One region of the Shewanella woodyi ATCC 51908 genome, then DNA from elsewhere that is predicted to be linked to it. Evidence: predicted binding sites of a transcription regulator. Region 1 holds the regulator's gene; each other region holds the start of a gene.
What was found. Region 1 encodes LexA, which represses DNA repair genes until DNA is damaged. Its sites were predicted from a motif close to TACTGTATNNNNATACAGTA; they were not measured.

Region 1 (4,174 bases):
CTTCCATTACATGATCGTAACCAAGGTAGACAGGCACCAAAGTCACTGGGCGCTCCATTCCACGAAGTACACTGTTAAGCGTCATCGCGATCATACCGGTTTTAGGTGCCAATAGGCGTCCGGTTCTTGAACGTCCACCTTCGGTGAAGTACTCGACCGAGTAACCTTTAGTGAAAAGTTGATCCAGATATTCGCGAAACACAGCGGTATACAGTTTATTACCTCTGAAACTACGGCGAATAAAGAAGGCACCACCACGGCGGAACATAGGGCCTGCAGGCCAGAAATTCAGGTTGATCCCCGCTGCAATGTGAGGCGGAACCATACCTTGGTAATAGAGAATATAGGAGAGCAGCAGATAATCCATATGGCTTCTGTGACAAGGCACGTAGATGATCTCATGGCCATCATGGTGTAGCTGACGGATCTGTTCAGCTCCCTTAATATTGATACCTTTGTAAAGCTTATTCCACAACCAGGTCAGGAAGCGCTCAGCAATACGCACTAAGCTGTCTGAGTAATCCGCAGCAATCTCATCCAGATACTCCATCGCCTTCGCTCTGGCTTCAACCTCTGAAATCTTCTTGCTCGTCGCCTCCTCCTGAATCGCTCTCTTTAAACTTTCTGAGTTAATCAAGGCATGGAAAAGGGCCTGCCTCTTAGGTAAAACTGGGCCTGTCATCACCTTTCGCTGACGGCTAAAGTGCACTCGGGCTACGCGGGCAAGTTTATGTGCGATACGCTTATCAGTGCCATGCTCATCGGCCATATAACGTATCGAGACCGAATTGGAGAATTGAACAAAGTTATGTCGGCCTAAAAATAGGATCATCAAACATTTACGCAACCAAGTTGGATTCTCACGCTCAAGCACAGCGGCTTTCATCGTGTCATCCTCTTTACCTGGCGTTCTTCCCCAATAGAGACTCACAGGTACCAGTTGAATATCGAGATCTGGACTCTCTTTATGTGCCTTTAACAGATCCATAAAGCTACTTAGGAAGAACTCATTACTCTCCCTTTTCCCCATAAGAGGCTTAGCCCCCTCTAGGCATACCACTCTAGGCGTTGACCGCCCTTCAACCTCTAATGGCTCATAAGGGCTAGGTAAACCTAGCTCTCCCGTGATCTCACTGAGAGCTGCGATGTCACTGAGAGATTCAGTCTTCATCACATAAACGAGCGGTTTCTCAGGATCTAGATTTAGATCCTTAAACGGTTCTTGCGGCACAACAATAGTATGCACCAACTTTTTCTGAAGCCAGCGCAGTGATTTAAACCAAAGGGAGTCTTGTTTGGACATTATTCTTATGCAATGTGTTTAATTTAATAACTGCATAGAGTACCAGATTTTGAATAATTCCACCAAATTAGCTCAAGCCTTAGATAACCGCTGCTATCAGAGAGAAAAACAGAGCTTAAATAGTACAGATAAGAAAAACAGATAAAATTTGGTTAATACTTGCACTGATCAAAATACTGTATATACTGACAGTTACTGTATAGAAAGACAGGATTGATAATGAGACCTTTAACACCACGACAAGCTGAAATTCTTGAACTAATTAAATGCAATATTGCCGAAACAGGCATGCCTCCAACCCGTGCAGAAATTGCTAAACGTTTAGGTTTTAAAAGCGCCAACGCTGCTGAGGAACACCTAAAGGCTCTAGCTAAAAAGGGCTGTATTGAGATCATTCCTGGTACATCTCGTGGTATTAGGTTAGCTCAAACAGAGGAGCTTGAAGAGCAAGGCTTACCTTTGATAGGCCAAGTTGCAGCTGGGGAGCCTATCCTAGCTCAAGAGCATGTTGAACAGCATTATCAAGTTGATCCAAATATGTTCCATCCAAGTGCCGACTTTCTACTTAGGGTACGTGGCGACAGCATGAAAGATATCGGTATTCTCGAAGGAGATCTTCTGGCTGTCCATAAGGCTGAGCAAGCAAGAAACGGTCAGGTTGTCGTTGCCCGTGTTGAAGATGATGTAACAGTTAAACGCTTCGAGAAAAAAGGCAGTACTGTTTACCTTCATGCAGAAAATGAAGATTACAGTCCTATAGTCGTTGATCTAACTAACCAAAGCCTAAGTATTGAAGGATTGGCTGTCGGTGTTATTCGCAATGGAGATTGGCAATGAACACATTAATCGGCAATGGCCCAAGACATCCTGGACTTTGGATAGATCACCAGACTCATTACTCCAGCCAGCTACAAAGCAGTACTATCTCCTCTGTAGCCAGCTCTACACAAGGGCGTGAAGAGTTAAAACAGGTGAGCTCACAGCTTGCCACATTAAGCCAGCAGGGACAGTGGATAGTGTTAATCAGCCCACCGAATATAGGCTACAAGAAGCTGCTAGCAGAAGCCGGTGTTAGAATGAACCGCGTACTTTTGGTACATGCAAAAGATGAAGTGGAAACCCTCTGGGCAATGGAAAAAGCACTGACAAGTGGCACCTCTAGCGCAGTGCTCTGTTGGACTCAATCGTTAGATGCACGTGATAGCCGCCGTCTTCAAATTGTTGCTAAAAGTGCTAGAGCGTTGGGCGTTGTTATTGAGGATGCAAATTCAAGCTCTCAGGTAAATACCCATAACCCTATTATCGACTCAGCTTTGCAACCAAGTTTATTTTCATCCGTTCACTAATCTCTCCCCCTATCTTCTTAAGCCCCTTTTATGGGGCTTTTTTGCGAATAGCACTTTCAAAAAACATCTGAATATCCAGCATATCTAAAGAGTTTCAAGCTTATATAAAGGGCTTTGAAACCCATACACCATGAGGTTTTTAGTGACTAAAAAGAAAATGACTATCTCTTCATCAATACCTAGGATTGAAAAATTTAACAATATCGAAACCTGCTAAATACCTATATGAAATGGCATTATTAATTTAAAAATAAAGAAAAAGTGATCTTGATCAATATTTCAACACACAGTAAGTTAGAAACATAACAACGATAATTTGTTATATCCAAAGCGATTTAGTCGTCTGCAAAGTAAATCAATTCCCAGTGATATAACTGCATTGTTTACCTAGCGGAAATCGAAACAGATATATTCTGTAGTAGGTACAGATGTGGTTAACTTCAGCAGCAAAAAAGACTGCTACTTTCACAATAATAAGTAAAACCGCTAGCGTACTTTGATGTCATCGTTGCTTTTTTGGGAACTGAAGAGTTTGCATAGAGCAGAGACTTACTGTGTGACTCTTCTTTGTCTTATATTTTGGCAGAGGAGAAGTCTAGTGAAGAAAGCGCTGTATTGTTTTCTGGCGTTGCTGTTTACGCCACCCATGTTGGCATCAGAGATGCCCTTGAATATGACTCAAGGGGTTACGGAGATCAGTGGTCAGGTGTACAACCTGCACATGATCATCCTATATATCTGTTGTGCCATCGGAATCTTGGTCTTTGGTGTGATGATCTATTCCATGATCAATCACAGAAAATCCAAAGGTGCGATTGCGGCTAATTTTCACGAAAGTACAAAGGTTGAGATAGCTTGGACCGTTGTGCCTTTTATCATACTTATTTTAATGGCAATACCCGCCACTAAAACCCTGATCGCAATGGAAGATCCTTCCGATGCCGATATCACAATTAAAGTTACCGGCTCTCAATGGAAATGGCATTACAGCTATTTTGATGAAGATATCGAATTTTACAGCTTACTCTCCACTCCCAGAGAACAGATCGATGGCACAGAGGCAAAAGGAGAGAACTATCTCCTTGAGGTTGATAACCCCTTAGTTCTTCCAATCAACAAGAAAGTGCGTTTTCTTATGACTTCAGAAGATGTCATCCATTCGTGGTGGGTGCCCGCTTTCGCTGTTAAAAAAGATGCCAATCCAGGATTCATTAATGAAGCTTGGACACGTATAGACAAAACAGGAACTTACCGAGGCCAATGTGCTGAGTTATGTGGCAAAGACCATGGCTTTATGCCAATTGTGGTCGAAGCAGTTTCTGAAGCAGATTTCGATACTTGGTTAGTTGAGCAGAAGAGTAAAGCAAGCTCTGCTGCCGCAGAAGCCCAAGCAGCATTGAGTAAAACCTTGAGTATGGATGAACTAATGACTCAAGGAGAACAGGTATACATGGCAAACTGCGCTGCATGTCACCAACCGAACGGTGCGGGTCTTCCTGGGGTGTTTCCCTCTCTTATTGGCAGT
Region 2 (4,174 bases), 1.8 Mb from region 1:
AGATGATATACGCTCAGTTTTAAGTGAGCTCGTGTCTAACTTGCTAGCGCTAAATGGTCAGTGACTGAGTGCAGCCATCTTACGCAAAAAATTAAAAACACTTTTCACTATAAACAGTTAGTTAGCTCTTCACTCTAATTTTAGTTCTGATAGATTAATACCTTAAAAAAATAATAACATTAAGGTTTTCTCTTATGCGGCAGCTAAAAACTTCCCTGAGCCTTCAGCTCGTCTTCTCAATTGTCGGTGCGTTAGCCATCTTACTTACTCTGATCTCCGTTTTTCTTGTTAAAGGCGAGAGTGAGCGAACTCGAGCGCAAATTGATAGGGATCTCGCTTCCTTAGTGCAGTTTAAATCTAATGAGGTGGAGAGCTATTTTATCGAGAAAGCGAAAGTGATCGACTCGGTGTTTGCCTCTCCTCAAGTACAGAATTGGTTCACTGAGTATGATAAACGCTTAAGCAACATAAACAGCGACATAGAGTATGAGCGAGTTATCCAATATTTTAAGCATTTTTCAGACAGCGATAGTGATATCAAGTCTGTTTTCTTCGGCTCTGCCAACACCTATGAATATTTCGACTTGAACGGTCGTTATAACGATGCGAACTATTTTACCAATAAGCGTCCTTGGTGGCAGGAGGGGATAGATAAAGATGGCATGTATGTGACAGATCCTGCCGTTGATGCAAATGATGGCTCAATCTCAGCCACAGTAAAATCTGTGATTCGAAATCGTAGTGGAGAGTTTATCGGCATAGGCGGCATGGATATCTTAATCGATACCATAGGTTCTGAGCTGTTAGCTGCAATGAAATATCAACACAAAGGTGAGGCCTTTTTAGTCACAAACTCTGGCCAACTGGTCTATTTCCCTGGATTTAATCAAGAGTTTCAGCCTGGCTCGGAAGCGGGAAAAGTTGATAGTTATTTTAATGACACTCAAGGGTTTTCTGAGTTAAGTCGTATGATGAAAGCTAATCATCAAGGTGTTGCTGAAGTGACCTTTAAGGGCGTAGAGCAGAGGGTGAGTTATATCAGTGTCGGTGGTGATTATCCTCAGCAAAAGTGGCACCTAGCCTTTATGTTACCTGTGGAGGTGATTGAAGCGCCGGTCAACGATGCGGTTATCAATGCTATCTGGTTTGCCGTTATCAGTATGCTGCTGGTCGGCTTTACTGTGTGGATGATGTTGCTTCCTTTCAGGCGTCAAATTACTCGTTTACTTGAGGCGATGGAGGATATCGCTGAGGGAGAGGGGGACCTTTCAAAGCGGATCCATATGGAGCGGGAGGATGAGCTGGGTAAATTAGGAGATGCGTTTAATCGTTTTGCCTCCAAAGTACAGTTAATGTTAGAGCAGAGCCGTGAGCTGACTCAGAGAGTGGATAGTGGGATCACTGGCGCCGTTAATGTTTGTGAGCAGACGCTGCAATCGGTCGCACAACAAAAGCAGGAGATAGCTTCAGTTGCGACGGCGGCCACAGAGCTGGCCCACACCTCTCAGGAGATGGCAAACAGTGCTCAACGTGCCAGTGAGTTTTCTGAAAAGGCGCAGAGTCAATCCCAAGATGGTATGGCCATTGTCACTAAGGCAAATGATGGGATGCAGTGTCTTTCAGCGAAAGTGATTGAAGCGGCTAAAGTGGTTCGTCATCTGCGTACCAGCTCGGAGCAGATTGGTGAGGTGTTGAGTGTGATCCGAGGCATTGCTGAGCAAACTAACCTATTAGCGCTTAATGCTGCTATTGAGGCTGCCCGAGCGGGTGAGCAGGGAAGAGGATTTGCTGTTGTGGCAGATGAAGTCAGAACGTTGGCCTCTCGTACACAAGACTCGACAGCCAACATTCAGGATATCATTCAGACTCTTCAACAGGGCGCGCTTCAGGCTGAGCAGGTGATGGAGGAGGGAGTTGAGCAAGCAAACCTTGGCAAGGAGCTGACGACCCAAGTTGAAACGGCGCTAAGTGGAATAACCGATGCGATTGTGGAGATCCAACATCAAACTGTTGAGATAACATCAGCGATTGGCCAACAGGCTGTAGTGGCTGAAGAGGTGGCCTGTAATGTTGAGAATGTTAGAGGCTTATCTGATGACTCTCTCACCTCTAGCCAAGACCTATCTGCAAGTTTGATTGAGTTTCAAGAGATGACTAAAGCGCTCTCAAAGAGTATTCAACAGTTTAAAATCTAAAATTAGATCCACTTAGTTGTTTCAATGCCAGTCAGGTGATGACTGGCATTTTTATTTGCAAAATAGCCCTTAAGGTTTCATTTTTATTGGACACTGTTTTTATATACAGTATAGTGTGTGGGAGTCATTTATTTAGAAGAGTGTTGAAAAACATTTTGCGAAAAATCATCCATATTGATATGGACTGCTATTTTGCAGCAGTTGAGATGCGAGACTTTCCTGAGCTGAGGGGCAAACCTATAGCTGTGGGAGGGAGGAGTGATCGCCGCGGTGTGATAAGTACTTGTAACTATGAAGCTCGTGCTTTTGGGGTTCGCTCGGCAATGGCATCGGGTTATGCATTAAAACTGTGTCCCGACCTTATTCTCGTTCCGGGTCGTATGTCTGTTTATAAAGAGGTATCCGCTCAAATTCGAGATATTTTTGCCCGTTATACCGATCTGATAGAGCCGCTTTCTCTCGATGAAGCTTACCTAGATGTCACCGAATGTAAGCAATGTCAGGGTTCGGCAACCTTGATTGCCCAAGCGATAAGGCAAGAGATATTTGAGGTGACAGGGCTAACGGCATCAGCGGGGATAGCGCCTGTTAAGTTTCTCGCTAAGGTCGCTTCCGATTTAAACAAGCCTAACGGGCAATACGTGATCACACCGGATATGATCTCCTCATTTATAACCACACTTCCCCTGACTAAGATCCCTGGAGTGGGCAAAGTCACCGGCAAGAAGCTTGAAGATATTGGACTGACAACCTGTGGTGAGTTACAAGCTTACCCAAAATCTGAGCTTATCGAACGATTTGGAAAATTTGGCAAAATATTGATAGAAAGAGCGCAAGGTATAGATGAGCGAGCTATCTCGCCCCACAGAGAACGAAAGTCAGTTGGCGTTGAGACAACGTTAGCTAAAGATATTTACACTCTTGAACAGTGTCATGGCGTTATGCCTCAGTTGATTCAGGAGCTAGGTGCTCGGATGAGTCGCAGTGCCAAAGGCAGAAGTATTAATAAACAGGTGGTTAAGCTTAAGTTTAATGACTTTAAACAGACCACAATAGAACATAGATCCGATGAGATGTCGGTGAAGTTATTTTATGAACTACTCGCTCAATCACTCGAACGCCAGCAGGGGAGAGGGATACGCTTGTTAGGTGTGTCAGTAGGCTTGGCCTGTCAGGCTGATAGTAACACTGCCAAAGATAATCAAGTGAGAGAGTCGCAGCTGGACTTAGGTTTTTAAAAGAAGGCCCTAGGTACTAGGTCGAATTCCTAGAACCTAGAACCTAGAACCTAGGAACTCGACATCTTGTTTATGCTTTCTCTGGAATACGTTCCAGTACCGCTAACAGCAGTTTGTAATATTGCTCAACGGTTTCAATCAATACCTTCTCATCTGGGCTGTGAGGGTAGCGAATAGTTGGACCGATAGAGACCATGTCCATCTCAGGATATGGCTTCTTGAACAGACCACACTCAAGCCCTGCATGGATGACCATGATAACAGGCTCTTTGTTATAGATACTGTCGTAGGTTTCACGCACAAGGGCCATAACTGGCGAGCTATTGTCTGGCTTCCAACCTGGGTAAGCACCACTAAACTCAATTTCGGCGCCTGCTAAGTTCGTTAGTGAGGTTAAAACGGTTTCTACATCCTGACGACCTGAGTCGATAAGAGAGCGTATTAAGCAAAGTACTTCAACACTTTCAGTTTCAGTGCTGATCACACCAACATTGAGGGATGTTTCTGTTACGCCTTCAACTTCATCACTCATGCGGATCACCCCATTAGGGCAAGCATTAAGTAGGTCGATGAGGGTGTTTTGAGCGTCTTCGCTCATCACTTGTGTAGCAGCTGGAACTTCTGCTAGTTCGAACAGCATGCCAGGGTCGGCAATGGCTAGCTCCTCTCTTACTAATGCTTGAAATGTCTGAGTAAGCTCTTCAAGTTTTGAGACATTCTCTGCTGGTAGCATAAAGCTGA
Region 3 (4,174 bases), 2.8 Mb from region 1:
AGCCGCAAAAAGTAATCTATTTCGACCATGGGCATAAGAAAGAGTCGGTTTAGCACTGAGCTTTTAACTAACATTGAACTTTAGGCAGATCGTTCCAGCATGTGGTGTATTGGGGAGTCAGATATTGCCGTTTCATGCCCCATGTAGGAGAGCTTCCTTGTGCGGCCATAAAGAGAGAGTCTGGGCCATATTTTAGGTTTAGGCTGTCATAGACTTTCATTAAAGCGGGATCGACAGTTGGTGCAAAGAGGTCTTGCTGCAGATGCTTCTCATTGACGAGGTCGATTAAACCCACGCCAATTTTATAGTAGCGTACACCTGAGCGAAACTTTTCTGCAGCCACTTGGTTGGCTACTCGTGTGAGTTCCCCTGTGTCATTGGTGGGATAGGCGAAACGCTGTGTGTGTTTAAAGCTTGATGGTTTAGAGTCAAAAGGGGAGCTGGAGGCAAAAACGAGTAATACTGAGCACAAAGAGCCTTGGGCTCTTGCATTGCTGGTGGCGATGCCAATATGTGTGCTTAGGGCTTGCTGCAAAGCGTTAAGATCGGTGATCCTGTTTCCTACACTTCGAGTGGAGAAGATCTGCTGTTTATCAGCTCTGACTTGATCCCAACCTTTACAGATCTCCCCGTTAAGCTCGCGAACGGTACGCTCAACCTCTGTATTAAACTGCTTTTTCACTAGGCTAGGTGCCATCTGTGATAGCTCATAGGCATTTTTTACTCCCATCATATCAAGCTGTTTAGCCAGACGTCGTCCGATCCCCCATACATCTGAAGGGAGCATCTTAAGTAGGATCTCTTTTTGTTGGAATGGGTTATCCATTACGCAGACACCTTGGTATCCCTCCTGTTTTTTAGCAGCATGATTAGCGGCTTTTGCCAAGGTTAAGGTGGAGCCAATCCCAACGCTAACAGGCAAGCGAGTCTCCTTCCAAACTGCGCGTCTGATCTTATGTCCATGTTCTATTAAACAGGGAATAGCGGGGTAGCTACGCTCAAAAGAGAGAAAGGACTCATCTATGCTGTAGATATGTTGCTCTGGAGCAAATCGTCCAATCACCTCCATTAACCTGACCGAGAGGGAGCCATAGAGCTCGTAGTTTGAGCTCAGTGCAATAACCCCTAAGCGTTCACATTGAGCTTTTATCTTAAAGTAAGGTTCAAACTTGGGGATCCCGGACTCAACGGCTTGACGATTAGCTGCAACGATGCAACCGTCATTATTGGAAAGCACAATAATGGGACGTCCTCTCCACTCTGGCCTGAAAACTTGCTCAGCACTGCAATAAAAGGAGTTGGCATCGACGAGTGCAAACATGGTTATCTCTGTTTCAGTATATGGGCGGGGTTAAAAAAATTCATCATAAGTGGCATCGGTTAGAGCCTCCACCAGTAAACAGTGGACTTGCTCTGTGACAGCGTATTGAGCGGATCACAACTCCCTCTACAGAAAACTGATCATATTCATGTATGGTGACAACTTGATGTTCTTCGTTAGCTGAGAGTAGTAACTTTCTTTTGGTATCAATTATTTTGCAGACAAAAGAGCCATTATAGTTTGCAACAATGATGTCCTGGTTGGTGACGGTGACATGCCTGTCAACAATCAGAATATCTCCATCAAATATTCCAACACCTTGCATTGAGCTTCCGTTAGCCCGAGCGAGAAAGGTGGCGCTAGGGTGCTCAACTAGCAATTCATCTAAACTTAATTCAAGTTGTTTATAGTCTGCTGCTGGGCTTTCGAAACCTGTAATACCTGCGCTGGCAGAGATGGTGATAAGTTTCATAGGTGATAATTTACCGTGAACTGTGTTTTTATACAGTATTAGTTTAGCAGTAATCTTTACACTGGCAATCTTTTTCAGGAATTAGGGATTAATCAAGCGGTAAGATGCGACATTGCGCAGTTCTTTACAGTTAATCGTTTTCAAACCAAATGAATTTGGTAGAATAAAGCTGAATAATAGGAGAGTTATCAATGTCAGTTTATGTTGTGGGCCATAAGATCCCAGATTCAGATTCAATTTGTGGTGCAATTGCACTTGCTTACCTGAAAAATCAGATCGGTGAAGCTGCGATCGCGGCTCGTTTAGGTGAGTTGTCACCTGAAACAGCGTTTATTTTAGAGAAGTTTGGTTTTGAAGCACCAGAGTTTAAAACAAGCTATGCTGGTGAAGAGGTTTATATCGTCGATCACTCTGAGCTAACTCAGGCTCCGGACGATATTGCTGAAGCAACGATTGTTGGTATTGTCGACCATCATAAATTAGGCGACCTGACTACATCCACACCGCTCGAGTGCTGGATCCGTCCTGTAGGTTGCAGTAATACCATTATTAAGATGATGTATGATTTCCACAATGTAGAGATCCCACAAGATATCGCTGGTATCATGATGTGTGCCATCTTAAGCGATACGGTTATCTTCAAATCTCCAACCTGCACAACTGCTGATATTAAGTGTGTTGAAGCACTGGCTGAGATAGCTGGAATTGAAGATTTCAAAGCTGTTGGCATGGAGATGTTCAAGGTGAAATCTGCCGTTGAAGGTACACCAGCACGTGATCTGGTTATGCGTGATTTTAAAGACTTCAATATGAACGGCAATAAGATCGGTATTGGCCAACTTGAAGTCATTGACCTATCTGTGTTTGACGATATTAAAGCTGAGCTTGAAGCCGATATTGCGGCATTGAAAGCAGAAGGTGAGCGTCACAGCGTGATTTTATTGCTGACCGATATCATGAAAGAGGGCTCTGAACTACTTGTGGTGAGTGATGATTCAAACTTAATCGAACGCGCTTACGGTAAAGCATGTGAGAATGACAGAGTTTGGCTCGACGGTGTATTAAGCCGTAAGAAGCAGATCGTTCCTCAATTGCAGGAAGCATTAGCTTAAAGCATAAACCTGCTTAGTTAATGAATGAAAAGCCGAAACATCACTGTTTCGGCTTTTTTGATCTTATACTTTTTGCAATTAACCCTCTAATGTTTACACTCTTCAGGCTGTGAAGGCTTATCAAGCCTAAGTAGGTTTAAGCGAGATTGGGCCAGTCCAAAAATGGAATCGCTGGGGTGCTCAAGCTGACCCATAGTCGTAGTGCCATTGACGCCGCTATGTAAATTGGCGAGACCTGCGCTATATCCTGTTAAGATCTCAATAGCTTGGGTAACATGCTCAATGGCCCAGATATTAAATTGTCCCTTCTTGACCGCATCGACAATATCACTGCGTAACATCAGGTTCTGCACATTTGATTGCGGAATGATCACTCCTTGAGTGGAAGTGCGCCCCTTAATCACACAGACATCGAAGAAACCCTCTATCTTCTCGTTTACACCACCAATAGGCTGAGCTTCACCAAACTGATTCATTGAGCCTGTAATGGCGATATCTTGCCTAATAGGCAGTTCAGAGAAAGCGGAGATAATGGCACAAAGCTCTGCCATACTAGCGCTATCGCCATCTACGCCACCATAGGACTGCTCAAAAGTGATATGGGTTGTGAGTGGGATCTTTGCTGTTTTCCCCAGAATTGATGCCAGATACGCTGAGAGGATCATCACTCCTTTTGAGTGTATGCTGCCACCTAAATCGACCTTGCGTTCAATATCAAATACTTTGCCTTCGCCAAATGCTGTGGTTGCTGTAATGCGGTTAGGTGCACCAAATTGATGATTGGATGTGCTGATCACCGAGAGAGCATTGACCTGTCCTACCACATTATCTTGGGTACTTATCAGCGTTGTTCCGTTAACAAAGCTCTGCATGACGTTGTCTTTGAGGCGACAAACCCTAAGCTCATGATTATGTAGTGCCTGTTCAACATGACCGACTCGGATCATATTGGCATTGGCTGCACGGGCGCAGTAGTTAGACTCCCGCAGCAAGTTTGCAATGTCAGCCGAGTGGAGAGACAACTTATTTTGGTGATCAGCTTGGCGTGAACTAAACTCGATAATCCGCTTTATGGCATTTCTGTCGCAGTGCAGCATCTTATTATCGTGAACGATACTGGAGATAAACTGGGCATATTGAGCTTCAGATTTATCGGTTCTTGGCATCTCGTCCTCAAAGTCTGCAGTAACCCTAAAGAGCTCTCCGAACTCAGGATCATAGTGTTGCAGTAGTTGATAGGTCTGATAATCCCCAAATAGGATTATCTTC
Region 4 (4,174 bases), 590 kb from region 1:
GAACGACTTGATGGAATTGGCATTAATAAGGGCTAGTCACCATTGTGCAATAATCAACGCCCTTGTCTAGCTAAGTTGGGCTAATTAAAAAATAATTAACCTAAGGTGTTCATAATTTCAGGTTTTTAGGCCTGTACATACTGCTCACGCTCCCCAAGCCAACGCTGCACTATGCCATCGACATTATCGGGAGCTTGCTCCATCACATGAACGGCTAGCTTTTGAATATGGGGAATGAGTGATTGGTCGCGGATCAGATCGGCAATTTTCATATCTGCCACCCCAGTTTGTTTAGTGCCGAGTACTTCGCCTGGGCCCCTTATCTCAAGATCTTTCTGTGCGATAATAAAGCCATCATTGCTCTGCCTGAGTACACCTAGACGCTTTGTGGCCATCTGAGACAGAGGGGCTTTATACATAAGTAGACAGTGACTGGCGATAGAGCCTCGACCGACACGGCCTCTTAGTTGGTGGAGCTGCGCCAGTCCTAGTCGCTCAGGGTTCTCTATTATCATCAAGCTGGCATTTGGCACATCTACGCCCACTTCGATCACGGTTGTAGCGACCAATAAGTTAAGGTTTCCGGCTTTAAATTCGGCCATGACAGCTTGTTTTTCAGCGGACTTCATTCGGCCATGAACTAAACCTATTTTTAGCTCGGCCAGAGCAATCGAAAGCTCGGCAGCGGTATCTTCCGCTGCTTGACACTCAAGCACTTCAGACTCATCAATAAGGGTGCAGACCCAGTAAACTTGTCTGCCATCATTGGTCACCGCTTGTCTAACACGTTCAATCACTTCGCTGCGGCGAACATCCGATACGGCAACGGTTGTGACTGGTGTGCGTCCCGGTGGCAGCTCATCGATCACTGAGGTATCGAGATCGGCGTAGGCTGTCATCGCTAAGGTGCGGGGGATCGGAGTGGCGGTCATGATCAGCTGATGTGGGTGGAACCCTTGGCTTATCCCTTTCTCTCTGAGCCCCAAACGCTGATGCACTCCGAACCTGTGCTGCTCATCTATGATAATCAGCGCCAGCTTATTGAAGATCACCTTATCTTGGAAAATAGCATGAGTACCGATCACCATATGGGCATCGCCACTTTCTATATCAGCTAAGGATTGAGCTCTTGTTTTGCCCTTAAGTTTTCCCGCTAACCAGCCAACTTTTAGGCCTAACGGTTCAAACCATTGGCTGAAATTAATGGCGTGCTGTTCGGCAAGCAGTTCAGTGGGCGCCATCATGGCAACTTGATAGCCATTTTCGATCGCCTGTAGTGCGGCGAGAGCTGCCACTAAGGTTTTTCCTGATCCCACATCTCCTTGAACAAGACGCATCATGGGTGATGGTTTTTCAAGATCGCGGCAGATATCCGCGCCTACTCTTTGCTGAGCGCCAGTGGGTTTAAAAGGAAGCTCTTTCAGAAAAGGGTTGAGCAGTTGTCCTGTGGCAGGCATAGAGATGGCGTTATCTTGATTACTACGCTGTCTTAGCTTCAACATACTGAGGTTATGGGCCAGTAGTTCCTCTTGAATGAGCCGCTGTTGCGCAGGGTGGTTTCCCTGCTCAAGCTCAAACAGGGCCACGCCAGTGTGGGGGCGATGCAGCAGTTGCAGCGCCTCTTTCAAACTTAAATTATTGGGCTGAAGCTGGGGTGGAAGTAGTTCCTGCAGGCCGCCATTTTCCAGCAGTGACAGGGCCTGATCGGTTAACTTGATCCAGCTGGCTTGTTTTAGTCCCTCGGTTGTTGGATACACAGGGGTTAAGGTATCACTGAGGGCTGCAGAGTCATATTCACTGACCAGCTTGTATTCCGGATGTATGATCTCTGGTTGCTGTTTTCCACGGCGGATCTCACCATAAGCACGGATAAGAGTGCCATTTTGCAGGCCGTTTTTCTGAGCCATGGAGAAGTTAAAAAATCTTAGTACCATTGAGCCAGTATCATCACGCACTGTGCAGGTCATCATGCGTTTGCGGCCTTGAACAATCTGGCTTGATTGGATCACGGCTTCTATGGTGCCGTAGCTTCCGGGATAAAGTGAGGCGATGGGATAGATCTGGGTGCGATCTTCATATCGAAGTGGTAGGTGAAACAGGAGATCTTGTACTGTGTTTATGCCGAGCTTAGCTAAGCGTTCAGCCATTTTTTTGGCAACACCATTAAGTTCAGTGACAGGAACAAGATCGAGTCTATTCAAGGCCTATACCATTTTATTGTTGAGCGTGAACTAAAACTAATGCTCAAACACTGTATTTATATACATATACTATCAGATAAATGGATGATGGCAATCTTAAGCACTTCTTATACTGGTTGGCATTAGTCTGCTTGAGGTTATAGCCAACCTTTCTGTTTGGCAATACGTGCTGCATCAATGCGATTGGAACCATGAAGCTTGCTAGTGGCTTCACTGAGGTAGTTGCGCACAGTGCCTTCGGCGATAAACAGCAGCGCGGCTATCTCTGAGGTGGTTTTACCTTCGCTGGCCAAGCGAAGCGCTTTGCGCTCCTTATCGCTGAGGGGATCATTTTCGCCGACGGCCATAATAGCCAGTTCAGGATCGATAACACGCTTACCTGCCATAACCTGTTTGATCCCCTGTATCAAACTCTCCGAAGGGGCATCTTTGAGCAAGAAGCCACCTGCACCGTACTCGATAGCGCGTTTAATGTATCCGGCTCTGCCAAAGGTGGTGAGAATAATCACCTTGATGGTACTGTTTTGTTGCTGACACCACTGAGCCAACTCCAGTCCGGTAAAGCCAGGCATCTCAATATCGGTTAGCAGTAGATCAAAGGTTTGCGCCTTTAGCAGCGATAGCGCTTGATCGCCATCGCAGGCCTGAATGACCTCAAACTCGCCATCTAAGCTGAGTAAAGCAGCCAGTGCGCCTCTGACCATAGCTTGATCTTCTGCCAGTAATATCCTCATTCGATTAGGTTTCCTTGTTTGGGCAATATTATGCTGAAACGACACTCCTGTGTTAGATCGTAATCTAAACGACCTTGAAATTCAGCTAATCTCTCTCTAATCCCGTTTAATCCGTTGCCCTCAGTGAGCTGCTTAAGCTTGCCGTTATCGATAACCTCTAGGGTGATATCTGTTGCAGATTCACTGAAACAGATGGAGCAGAGGTCGGCCTGACTGTGGCGAATAATATTGTTGCAAAGCTCGGTTAAACTTAAAATAATTTGTGTTTCCACTTTGGAATTTAACTGAGGTACATCGCCCTCTAAACTCACACTTAAGCCCTTGTCACGTAGCGTTTGGCACAGCAGCATGACGCTTGATGTCAGCCCTTTATGTTTATAGCCAGAGACGGTTTGACGTATCTGGCTTAGGCTCTCTCTGGCTATTTGGTTTAACTCCTTGAGCTGCTCCTGCGCTTGAATTTGTTGATTTTTATCCAGCAGTTTCTGGGCTAATTCAGCCTTAAGGGAGATGCTGGAGAGGTTATGGCCCATGATGTCGTGCAGATCTCTGGCGATACGTTCACGCTCTAACATAGCGGCTAACTGACTTATCTCTGATTGGCTTTGCTGCTCTCGGCACTTGGCTTCAACTCGTTTTCGCTCAGCGATACCAAACAGGCCCACGCCCGCGATGAGTAAGCTGCCATAGGTCACAAAATAGTAGTGCTCTATCCCTATATATAAGTTAAGTGCACCGAGGGCGGCTACCAGGGCAAAGAAACAGAAAGTAGCGGTCTTAAGTGGATAGTAGAAACCGATAAAAAAGCCCGCAAAAGTAAACAGGGATAAGGAACCTGTGTTGATTGGCGTAATCAATATACCTAAGGCGATCATCGCCAAGATTGGAATATGAGCCTTGTCTCTTGGGCTACGATATGCCCAAAAGTAGCAGTAGACAAAGGGGATTAAGGTCAGCAGGCTTACTCCAATCTCCCAGATTTGCATATTACCGACGATAATCGGAATCAGGTAGAAAACCAGATTGATCAGGTAGACCCAAGACAGTTTATCTTCGCTGGTTTGAGTCGTTTTTGTTGAGGCGGTATCTGTATTGTTCATTGTTTTTTCCGGATCACTCAGCTGGGTGCAATTAACACCGCCTTAGCGGTGTTTATCGTTATTATTAATTGGCGGCGATTTGATTTTGTTTAAGTAAAAAGTTTGCCCAGCCGTAATCAGCTTGTACCTCAATTGCCGC

Region 2: a site for LexA is predicted at 2,287-2,306, ahead of dinB (DNA polymerase IV). Genes of this name have one in related genera too.
Region 3: a site for LexA is predicted at 1,812-1,831, ahead of SWOO_RS12615 (LexA family protein). Genes of this name have one in related genera too.
Region 4: a site for LexA is predicted at 2,250-2,269, ahead of recG (ATP-dependent DNA helicase RecG). Genes of this name have one in related genera too.

What each region holds. Positions count from the first base shown of each region.
Region 1 covers NC_010506.1:215,643-219,816, reverse strand. Annotated here, with positions in the region: gene plsB (glycerol-3-phosphate 1-O-acyltransferase PlsB) at 1-1,303, opposite strand, end outside; gene lexA (transcriptional repressor LexA) at 1,523-2,140, shown strand; gene SWOO_RS00920 (cell division inhibitor SulA) at 2,137-2,649, shown strand; gene coxB (cytochrome c oxidase subunit II) at 3,248-4,174, shown strand, end outside.
Region 2 covers NC_010506.1:4,398,561-4,402,734, reverse strand. Annotated here, with positions in the region: gene SWOO_RS18550 (hypothetical protein) at 1-23, shown strand, start outside; gene SWOO_RS18545 (methyl-accepting chemotaxis protein) at 195-2,195, shown strand; gene dinB (DNA polymerase IV) at 2,351-3,433, shown strand; gene SWOO_RS18535 (aminoacyl-histidine dipeptidase) at 3,504-4,174, opposite strand, start outside.
Region 3 covers NC_010506.1:3,009,984-3,014,157, reverse strand. Annotated here, with positions in the region: gene SWOO_RS12625 (hypothetical protein) at 1-15, shown strand, start outside; gene SWOO_RS12620 (Y-family DNA polymerase) at 68-1,321, opposite strand; gene SWOO_RS12615 (LexA family protein) at 1,365-1,793, opposite strand; gene SWOO_RS12610 (manganese-dependent inorganic pyrophosphatase) at 1,985-2,905, shown strand; gene SWOO_RS12605 (Lon protease family protein) at 2,992-4,174, opposite strand, start outside.
Region 4 covers NC_010506.1:5,562,742-5,566,915, reverse strand. Annotated here, with positions in the region: gene recG (ATP-dependent DNA helicase RecG) at 126-2,201, opposite strand; gene SWOO_RS23550 (response regulator transcription factor) at 2,339-2,935, opposite strand; gene SWOO_RS23545 (sensor histidine kinase) at 2,932-4,035, opposite strand; gene SWOO_RS23540 (tetratricopeptide repeat protein) at 4,100-4,174, opposite strand, start outside.